DNA from 2 places in the Methylobacillus flagellatus KT genome. Region 1 is predicted to be linked to the other one. Evidence: riboswitches for the same ligand, from Rfam matches in the RefSeq annotation. Region 1 holds a riboswitch; the other holds the start of a gene.

The links. Region 1 has a riboswitch for cobalamin ahead of MFLA_RS00580 (TonB-dependent receptor). Riboswitches for the same ligand answer to the same signal wherever they lie in the genome.
Region 2: it holds a riboswitch for cobalamin, as region 1 does, so the genes downstream of both, nrdA (class 1a ribonucleoside-diphosphate reductase subunit alpha) here and MFLA_RS00580 (TonB-dependent receptor) in region 1, are expected to answer to the same signal.

The regions. Positions count from the first base shown of each region.
Region 1 covers NC_007947.1:117,587-123,081, forward strand. The annotation lists gene MFLA_RS00575 (PepSY domain-containing protein) at 1-1,359, opposite strand, end outside; gene MFLA_RS00580 (TonB-dependent receptor) at 1,384-3,495, opposite strand; cobalamin riboswitch at 3,702-3,913, opposite strand; gene MFLA_RS00585 (RNA-binding S4 domain-containing protein) at 3,959-4,171, opposite strand; gene MFLA_RS00590 (DUF4202 domain-containing protein) at 4,285-4,911, shown strand; gene MFLA_RS00595 (hypothetical protein) at 4,929-5,183, shown strand; gene cobU (bifunctional adenosylcobinamide kinase/adenosylcobinamide-phosphate guanylyltransferase) at 5,180-5,495, opposite strand, start outside.
Region 2 covers NC_007947.1:1,285,254-1,290,748, forward strand. The annotation lists gene MFLA_RS06245 (type I restriction-modification system subunit M) at 1-81, shown strand, start outside; gene crcB (fluoride efflux transporter CrcB) at 127-513, shown strand; gene MFLA_RS06255 (thioredoxin family protein) at 703-1,041, opposite strand; cobalamin riboswitch at 1,221-1,444, shown strand; gene nrdA (class 1a ribonucleoside-diphosphate reductase subunit alpha) at 1,593-3,872, shown strand; gene nrdB (class Ia ribonucleoside-diphosphate reductase subunit beta) at 3,945-5,078, shown strand; gene yfaE (class I ribonucleotide reductase maintenance protein YfaE) at 5,075-5,494, shown strand; gene MFLA_RS06275 (AI-2E family transporter) at 5,491-5,495, opposite strand, start outside.

The DNA.
Region 1 (5,495 bases):
GAACAGAATGACGACGATCCAGCGCGGGATCTCGGCATTGTCGAGTGGTGCGAAGTCGAGCCTGTGCAATGCTGCAAACAGCCAGCGATAGGTACGGCTGCGATTGTCATGTGATACCACGATGCGCGTAGTGGCCGGGTCAATGTAATAGCTGGTCGCAGATGCATCATCCAGGTCGATGCGGATGACCGGGGACACCGCTTCCATCCGTTTGCCGTAGTAATACCTGTCGCCATTTTCAAGCCGTGTGACAGCCTTGACCCTTGCTTCCGGTAGCATGCCTGACGCCTGTGTGGCGAAGGCTGATGTTGCGAATGGGGCGAGCGACGCTCCGCTTTCTGCATCCAGCATCCAGGTGCGATTTTGTGCAAGGCCGAGCAGGATGGGCGTGCCCGCAAAATATATCCATTCGATCTCGCCAATTTTGTCCGTAGCGTCCATCTTTGCTGGCAATGCCGGCAGTGGCCCATGTGGGCTTCCTGCCCAATGCTGCGATTCTTCCGTGCTCAACTTCCTGCCCGCGAACATATCGAATGGCTTCATCGAGATCCAGCCGCTGAACAACCATGTCACGCACAGTATCCCTGCAAGCAGGCCGGAAATGTGGTGCCATTTGGCCCAGCCGCGGTAGGGCGTCATGCGGCCGCCTTTGTAGCGACGGCGAAGGCGCAGACGGTCTATGCCCAGCCAGATGCCGATCAGGCTCATGGCTGTGGCGGGAAATGAGAGCCACATGACGACTTGGCGCCAGGCTTGATGATGGTCAAAACGCAGTGGCGTGAAATAAATCCAGTGGATGATGGAGCCCAGCCAGTTCCAGGCGCGCTCGCTACGCGAGGTGTCCAGCACGACCTCGGCCGTGTGGCTGGACAAGTACAGCACATCCCCACTGCTGAACGTCACACGATACAGGGGCCGATAGACATTGAGCGATGAGGAGATCGACCATTGGTCACGCTCGATCAATTCCATATTGCGCATAGAGGCGCCAGGGAGGAAAGCCTGCGCCGATGCGCGAATGATCTCTGACCCAACGCTGAGCTTGTCCCCATTGTCGGCCCAGATGGCATGCCATTGATCCTGGTAAAAGGCATGGTAAAGCGGCCGACCACTGAGCATGGTCAGCCGGAGTCGGTCCGGCTCGCCGCCCAGCATGCTAGCCACCTGGGCTGGCGCTACATGTGCCAAGCCGGTATTGATCGCTTCCAGGCGCGGAAGCCGCTCTTCCGGAGTGAGCTTGGGATAGGCGACAAATAACATGACCACCCCGGAAATGAACCAGAGCAGCACCAGTACTCCGAGCGCGATCCCCAGCCAGCGGTGCCAGAGGTGGAGATTGCGCATGGAGAATAGCTTCATGGTGTTGTACTCAGGGGGGGTGGATTAGTAACGGAATTCTGCGGTGAATTCTAACTGGCGCGGTGCGCCGATGATGTGTTGTGTACTGCCATAAGCCAAAGCTGCATAAAATTTGTCCGTTAGGTTACGGATATTAGCGCGCAGTGTCATCTGTTTGTTGACATGCCAGGCTGCACTGGCGTCGTAGACGGTATAGCCAGCAAGCGAAACATTATTGGCATTGTTTGCGTAGCGCTTGCCTACGTAACGCGCCCCTATGCCCGCTTCCCATGCAGGCGCTTGATAGTAGACCCATGCATTCGCGACCTTTTCGGGGACGTTCAATGGGGTGTTGCCTGCACGAGATACCGAGGATGCTGGACTGCCAACCGCTTCGCGCAATTCATCAAAGCGCGCATTCAATAATGTGGCATTGAAATCCACCCTCCAGCGTTCGACGGGATAGAAGGTAGTTGCGAATTCAATACCACGAGAGGATTGCGAGCCTCCCTGGATAGAGGTGGATGGCGTGACAGGATCGCGTGTGATGATGTCATCTTTTGCGATATGGTAAAGCGCCAGCGTCCATTCTCCCTTGATACTTTCCAGTGACTGCTTGATGCCAATTTCGGCCTGGCGAGATCGCGTCAGGCTGAACCTGGCGTTATCCAGGTTTAATCCCAGAAGGTTGGTAACCGGGTCTGTGCCTCGGCTGATTTGCCCGTAAATGCTCGTATTTTCAGAAGTATCGAATATGGTACCTAAACGCCAAGTCACTGGTGAGAAGTTATCTCGGACTTCATTGGCGGCATTTCTGAAGTCTTCGCTATCGGTATGGATAAATTCTTTTCTGACCCCGGCGATCAGCTTCCAGCGGTTTGTCAGACTGAATGCATCTTCAGCAAAAAATGCCTGCTGTCGGATAGTGCCATCGTAATTTCTAGTGACTGGATTCAGGCTAATAAATAGCCCAGGATTGAATCCGGCAGCTGGAATGGTGTCAGTAGCGCTGCTATTACCATGAATGTTGCGATGTTGAAATTCCGAACGCATGATTTCCCAGCCGGCCGAGAATCGATTCTGATGCCCAAACCAATCTTGTTGCGAGATTAACTCCGCACGATTCCCAATCTGTTTCTGGGCGTGCTCAATGGCGGTGAAGCTGCTACGCCTGACGGTATGGGTGGCGGGCTGGAACATGAATGCCTCGGCGTTGCGCCACTCACGGTCAGACTTGAACCAATAGCTTTCATTCCTGAAAGTGAGTTGAGGACTGATTTCCCATTCAATTTTTGCACGTGCGCGCGAGTCGACAAAATCCAATTTGTTGTCGGCAACATTGTAATTTCTGCTACGCAGTGAACGAGATAGATGTCCGTTGATCAACGGCGAGCCAAGATTGGCGGTTGGCGAGTCTTCTGCATGATCCAGGGTAAAGCCAATTTTTAGATTGTCTGTGGGAGCAAACGAGAAAGAGGTCATGAGTTTCTTGCTGTCGTAATCTCCGCGACTGATATAGCCATTGCCACCCAGGACGGAAGCATCAATACGGAAAGCCCCAATTTCGCCAATGGCGCCAGTGCCCCCTAATGCGGCCCGATATGCACCATAAGAACCGGCGCCTACCAATGCCTCCAGGGAAGCATCCCGGCTGGGCTGCTTGCGCACACTGTTGATGATGCCGCCAGCAGAACCATCGCCAAACAATACTGAGGCTGGACCTCGCAATACTTCGATACGTTCATATCCCCATGCATCTGAAGGATAGGTCAATGTACCGGCACCTGTCATGAGGCGTACCCCATCTTCGGCCTGGGCAACCGAGTTGTTTCCGGTAAAGCCGCGAGAAGAGAATGACTGGCCATTGCCGATCGTGCTGATATCGGTGATGCCTGTCGTACGCGTGACCGCCTCACGAATAGAGATATCGCCACGTTGGCGAATGGTTTGAATATCCAGTGTTTCAACGCTGGCAGGCGTTTCCTTTGCCGTCAGGCCAAGCCGGCTACCTGTATTGTTTTGTTTTTTCAGGTTCAGGCCAGGCTTGTCGGATGTTGCGTTGACCTGGATTTCCTCCAACGTGGCATCTTCCGCCAGCGCCCCGCTGGAAAAGACGGCCATCAAGACAGTGGCCAGAATGGGGTTGCTGCTTTTCATGGATTGCTCCCTGGTGGATTGTTCAGCATGACAAACTGTCATGTGTAAATCAGCTATAGGGTCGGAGCAGAGAGGAGGCATGCAAAAGCCGCGGCAACGGCAACTCGACCTGAGATGCCCATGGCGCCCAAGTCTGCAATGCATCAATCATGTCGAATGGAAAATGGTGAACATTCGCCGATTTCAGGACACCCCGCCCTTCTCGAACAACATAGCTCACTTGCGGCAGGTCTCCTGACTCTCGGGTCATCGTCTTGCTTGCGGCCTTCCCGGATCAAGTCCAGTGGCAAGAGTGGCAAACAGACTCACCGATTACAGTTGCGGGGGCAGTTCCGGATTACGAACATCTTGTCTTCACCGGATTCCCTATTATTTCCCCGTGATGATGCAGGGGAAAACCGTAAGTGAGGTGGATTCTAAGACTGGGGGGAGAAGTGGTCAATGTAAATCATGGGGTTGTTACTCATGCATGAGGCAATACAACAATGCGCTGCCCCATGCATTCCACTACCTGTCCCGCGCGGATTTTGGCAGTTTTGCGTGTTTCAGGCTGGCCGTCCACTTGCACCAGGCCTCCCGTCACCATGGTCTTGCCCTGGCCGCCGGATTCGGCAATGCCGACCAGCTTGAGCAAATTGCAAAGTTCGATATAGTTGTCGCGCAGCGTGAATTCCATGATGGTGCCTTATGTTGAATGCCTGCGATTACACCATGTTTTGCATGGCAATGAAACGAGCGCCGTGGGTGTTTCGAGTAAAATGACATTCAATTTACTCAGGAAGGTATGCCATGCAAGTCGATGCCCGATTCGGACCAGCATTTACCCAGGCAATGCAGGCCTTTGACGCACGCAATGCCCAAGACCCGAACCAGACGCTGGTCAACGGCGTGGCTGTGCCCAAGGAGCTGGCCTATGCCCAACGCATGACGGAGATGTTGCAGCGCTACCGCCCGGATGCCTCCGAGGCGTTGCAACTGGCCGCGCGTTGCCAGCATATCGAGCGCTGGACCTTGCCGCGCGACGCTTACCCGATGACCAAACCGGGCTATCACCAATGGCGGCGCAAGCTCAAGCAGTATCATGCCGAAGTGGCGCGTGAGATCATGCAGCAGGCTGGATATGACGAGGAAACGATACTGCGCGTGGCGGCCTTGGTCAGCAAGGAAGCGCCGCTGGCCGATGCCGAGATGCAGGTGCTGGAAGACGTGGTCGTGATGGTGTTCGTCGAGTACTACCTTGAAGAGTTCGTCGGCCAGCACCCGGAGTATGATGTGCCGAAATGGAAAGATATTCTGCGCAAGACCTTGCGCAAAGTATCCAAAGCCGGGCACCAGGCCTTGCTGACCCAGGTGAAGCTGCCCCAGGCGCTGGTGCCGCTGATCCAGGAAGTGATGATGGAGGAAGGCTGGCTGTGAGCCTGCGGGAGCGACAGTTGGCCTTATCAAACTGCAGCGTCGTGCTCAGGATGGGTTTGCACGAAGTGCTGGTGTTTTTGGGTGAGGAACAAGCAGGGCAGGTGCGTTTCCGCGCCCTGGGTTCTGCGAATTCCGATGAACCACCGGTTTACCGGTTGCAGGATATGCAGTTGAATGATGCTTTAATGAACCATTCCGCCAACATCGGCCAAGAAGCGATCAGCTTGTTTGCTGCCTACACAGGCGCCAGGGTGATCACCCCGAAGCGCTAGCCTTTCAATACCAGCGGCAGGCCAGCCGCAATAAAGCTGACTTTGTTGCAGATGGAAGCCACGGCTTGATTGAGGCGGCCTGCCTCGTCCTGGAATCGCCGGTTGATTTCTCCCAGCGGCACGATGCCCATGCCGACTTCGTTACTCACGAGCAAAATCTTTCCTGGCAGTAGTGGAAGCGTATCAAGCAGGGTGGCGCGTTCGTGTTGCCAGTCCACACCCTCGGGCGGCGCGCATTCCGGGCAGATGCACTGGGCCAGCCATAGCGTCAGGCAATCGACGAGCAGGCAACGGCCGGGCGCGGCCTGCTGT
Region 2 (5,495 bases), 1.2 Mb from region 1:
GCAATAGAACAGGAAATTTACCAAGCTAAATCTAAGCATAATGAATTTCTAAAAGAGCTTGGATTGCCATTATTGCCTTAAGAGTTAATTTTTCATATTTAGGTTTGCTTCTCGAAAGGTATGTCCATGTATCAGGTAATGCTCGTGGCCCTGGGTGGCGCGATCGGCTCCGCCGCCCGTTTTACGCTGTCAGGGTTGGTCTTGCGTTATAGCCTGGACTGGCGGTTTCCTTTGCCCACCTTTACGGTCAACATCATCGGTTGCCTGGTCATCGGGATGTTGGCCGGGCTGGCCTCAAAAGAGGGGTTCATTTCCCCCGACATGCGTGTGCTGCTTTTTACCGGGCTTGTCGGCGGGTTTACCACGTTCTCGGCATTCGGCTTGGAAACATTGGTCTTGTTGCGGGAAGGGCTTGTCGGGATCGCCGCTGCCTACATCGTGTCGAGCATCGTCGTCGGCTTGGTCCTGATGTGGTTGGGCTTCGAGCTGGTCAAAATGACGATGCAGGCATGAACGGATGCTCTCGCTGAAACGCGGCTGATGGGCCTGGCAATCTATATCCACTCCATATGCCGCTGATGCCGCAGCGCGATCACGCCATACTAGTATCAGCAAGGGGAAACGCTATGAGGAAGGCCAGCAGCGTCGAAGCCAGGTTCGCGACATGGCTCGCTACATTGATGATGCAACTGGCTAGAGAAATCACCGCTTGGTGGATGCGCATGATTCGGTCGCCTGCGTGAGAAGCTGGGAGATCTCTTCTGGGCGCTGAGGACGCACCACCCGCCCGACTTCGACGCCATTGTGCAGCAGAACCAACGTAGGCCATAGTTTGACCTTGAAGCTGCGTCCCAACCGTTTGCCCCTGCCGTCCTCGATGCGTTCGTGACGCAGGCCGGGAAATTGTGCTAGTGCCTTGCCGAGCATGGGTTGGATCGCTTGGCAAAATCCGCACCAGTTGGCGCCGAATTCCAGCAACAGCCATCCTGTCATGGCGTCAAGATCGCTTCTGTGTGGTTCAGGGTTCCAGGCTGGTTTCATCGCGTTGCTCGGCAGTCATGGTGTTTTAGGTTGGTTGGTGATGGGGGCTGCGGTGTGCCATGAGTGACCGCAACGAGGGCTGAAAATTCGCTGAAAATTTACCCTTAAAAATCCAGCATATACCTCATTGGAACAATATATAGTGTTTTTTGGTGTACACAAACACATTTTATTGCGATATAGTCCACACCATCTACGGTGTCCGGCGATTGTTCGATCCAGCCGGAAACAGGGAATGCGGTCAAGGGAATATCCTGTCAAGCCGCAGCTGCCCCCGCAACTGTGACCAGTGAGCGGCAAGCCAAATAGAAGGTCACTGGGCCTGGAAGTTTGAGGCCCGGGAAGACAGGCTGTCCGCGTGGACCTGGGAGCCAGGAAACCTGCCGTAGATCATTTTCATAACGTTTGAGGCGGGGTGTCCTCGGCTGGATAGGGTATCGCTGATGCGTCGGCGCCTTACCTGTCATGCTGTTTCATGATTGTTGCTTGATTGCCTTGGGCAATTCATGTCCGCTCATGAGGAAACCCTGCTTCCTGACTGGGAGCCTAAGATGACACAGTACGAATCCATGAAAGCCACCAAGCGCGATGGCCGCCAGGAACCGATCAACCTGGACAAGATCCATCGCGTGATCGATTGGGCGGCGCAGGGGCTGGACAATGTATCGGTATCGCAGGTCGAGCTGAAGTCGCATATCCAGTTCTATGACGGGATTCGCACCGACGTCATCCATGAAACCATCATCAAGTCCGCCGCTGACCTGATTTCCGAGGAAACGCCCGACTACCAGTACCTGGCTGCGCGCCTGTCGATTTTCCATTTGCGCAAGATCGCCTATGGTCAGTTCGAACCGCCGCATTTGTTCGATCACGTCACCAAGCTGACCGAGATGGGCAAGTACGACAAGCATATTCTGCAGGATTACAGCCGTGAGGAGTTCGACGCGCTGAACGATCATCTCGACCACTGGCGGGACATGAATTTTTCCTATGCTGCGGTGAAGCAGCTGGAAGGCAAATACCTGGTGCAGAACCGGGTGACCAAGAAAATCTACGAAAGCCCGCAATTTCTCTACATGCTGGTGGCGATGTGCCTATTCGCCAGGTACGAGGGCAAGACGCGCCTGGAATACATCAAGCGCTTCTACGATGCGGTGTCCACCTTCAAGATTTCACTGCCCACGCCCATCATGTCCGGCGTGCGCACGCCGACGCGCCAGTTCAGTTCCTGTGTGCTGATCGAGTGCGATGATAGCTTGGACAGCATCAACGCCACGACCAGCGCCATCGTGAAATATGTATCGCAACGTGCCGGCATCGGTGTCAATGCTGGCCGCATCCGTGCGCTGGGCAGCGAGATCCGGGGCGGGGAGGCGCAGCATACCGGCTGCCTGCCGTTCTACAAGCTGTTCCAGGCGGCAGTGAAGTCCTGCTCACAGGGCGGCGTGCGCGGCGGCGCTGCAACCTTGTTCTACCCGTTGTGGCACCTGGAGGTCGAGTCGCTGCTGGTGCTCAAGAACAATCGTGGCGTCGAGGAGAACCGTGTGCGCCACCTCGATTACGGTGTACAGATCAATCGCCTGCTGTACCAGCGCCTGATCAAGGGCGGCAACATCACGCTGTTCTCACCGCATGACGTGCCTGGCCTGTATGACGCTTTCTTTGCCGACCAGGATGAGTTCGAGCGCCTATACACGCAGTACGAGGCGAACGACAGCTTGCGCAAGCGCATCGTGCCTGCGGTGGATTTGTTTTCGCTCCTGATGCAGGAGCGTGCAGGGACGGGGCGTATCTATATCCAGAACGTCGACCATTGCAACACGCACAGTCCGTTCAATCCCAGACTGGCACCGGTACGCCAATCCAACCTGTGTATGGAGATTGCGCTACCGACGCGACCGCTCAATGACATCAATGATGAGAACGGCGAGATTGCATTGTGCACTTTGTCGGCGTTCAACCTGGGGGCGCTGGAAAGCCTGGATGAACTGGAAGGGTTGGCCGACCTGGTGGTGCGTGCGCTGGATGCCTTGCTGGATTACCAGGATTATCCGGTCAAGGCCGCGTTCAACGCTACCCAGAAGCGCCGCTCGCTGGGCGTGGGCGTCATCAATTACGCCTATTACCTCGCCAAGAATGGCACCGGTTACACCGATGATGCGGCGCTGGGGCTGACCCACCGCACCTTTGAGGCAATCCAGTACTACCTGTTGAAAGCCTCGGTGCAGCTCGCGCGCGAGTTCGGCCCGTGCGGCGCATTCAATGAAACCACTTATTCGCAAGGCATCCTGCCCATCGACACCTACAAGAAGGACCTCGATGCCGTCTGCCAGGAAGCACTGCAACTGGACTGGGAGCAGCTGCGCAAAGACATCGTCGCACACGGATTGCGCAACTCCACCCTGACCGCGCTGATGCCTTCCGAGACTTCCAGCCAGATCGCCAACGCTACCAACGGCATCGAGCCGCCGCGTGGCCTGGTGTCAGTCAAGCAGTCCAAGGACGGTATCCTGCGCCAGGTGGTGCCCGAGATCGAGCGCCTGCGCAACCAGTACCAATTGCTGTGGTCTTTGCCCAACAACGACGGCTATCTCAAGCTGGTGGGTATCATGCAGAAATTCGTCGACCAGTCGATTTCATCCAATACCAATTATGACCCCAAGCGCTTCGAAGGCGGCAAGGTGCCGATGAAGCAATTGCTCAAGGACCTGCTGCAGGCCTATAAGCTCGGCATCAAGACCCTGTACTATCACAACACTCGCGACGGCGCGAGCGAAGGCGGCGCCGAGGCCGGGGATGATGGCTGCGAAAGCGGCGCGTGCAAGATCTAGGGGCGAACCCCAGTCAGGGCAATGGAATGGGCAGCAGCTTTGCTGCCTGATTGAAGGGTATAGAGACGAATCATGGCATATAGCATTTTTTCCAAGGTCGACAACGAGCAACTGAAAGAGCCGATGTTCTTCGGTCAGCCGGTCAACGTGGCGCGTTACGACCAGCAGAAATACCCGGTGTTCGAGAAGCTGATCGAAAAGCAGCTTTCCTTCTTCTGGCGTCCGGAGGAGGTGGACGTGTCGCAGGACCGCATCGATTACCAGGGCCTGCCTGAGCATGAAAAGCATATTTTCATCAGCAACCTGAAATACCAGACGCTGCTGGATTCCATCCAGGGGCGTAGTCCCAACGTGGCCTTGCTGCCGCTGGTGTCGCTGCCGGAGCTGGAAACCTGGGTCGAGACCTGGGCGTTCTCGGAAACCATCCATTCGCGTTCCTATACCCACATCATCCGCAACATCGTCTCCGACCCAGCGCTGATCTTCGACGATATCGTACGCAACGAGAACATCGTGGCGCGGGCGAGCGATATCTCCGCCTATTACGACGACCTGATCCACTACACCATGCTGTATTCGCAATTGGGGAAGGGCGACCACGTCATCAACGGCGAGACCAAGACGGTCAACCTGCGTGAGTTGAAGAAGCTGCTGTACCTGTGCCTGATGAGCGTCAATATCCTCGAGGCAATCCGTTTCTACGTCAGCTTTGCCTGCTCATTCGCATTTGCCGAACGCAAGGTGATGGAAGGCAATGCCAAGATCATCCGGCTGATCGCGCGCGACGAGGCGCTACACCTCACCGGCACCCAGCATATGCTCAACATCATGCGCAGCGGCCAGGACGACCCCGAATTCGCCGGCATTGCCAGCGAGCTGCAGGACGAGTGCTTCGAGATGTTCAAGCGCGCGGCGGAGCAGGAAAAGAAATGGGCCGACTACCTGTTCAAGGACGGTTCCATGATCGGCCTCAACCGCGACATTCTCTGTCAGTACGTGGAGTACATCACCAACAACCGCATGGCCTCGGTCGGCCTGTCTGCCGCGTTCCCCAATGCCAAGAATAATCCCATTCCCTGGATCAATACCTGGCTGGCATCCGATACGGTGCAGGTCGCCCCGCAGGAAGTGGAGCTGAGTTCCTACCTTATCGGCCAGATCGATGCCGAAGTCAGTTCGGAAGATCTCGGCGACTTCGAGCTTTGAGCACGGTCCGCACCCGGCACACCAGCTTCAGCCTCATTCCTCAGGAAACCCTGCTTGAGGGGCTCGAGCGTACCGGGCACGAAGTGGAATACCAGTGCAGGGGCGGCTATTGCGGCCTGTGCCGGGTGCGCCTGCTGGATGGCGAGGTGCAGTACCTTGAGCAACCATTGGCATTCATTGCCTCCGACGAAATCCTGCCATGCTGTTGCGTGCCCCGGTCGGATCTCAGGGTGGATTGCGAACTCAGGCCGGAATTCAGGGGCTGGCAGGAGCAGGAAGATATGTTCCCAGTTCAGGCCAGCCTGTTTGCAGATGACGCATCATTGCAGATGAGCCAGCCGCGCCAGCCAAGCAAGCGCCCGCGGAAGAGGAGGCCGCCTAGCAGGCTTCCAGCGCAGGGAGTTCTGTTCGACTAGC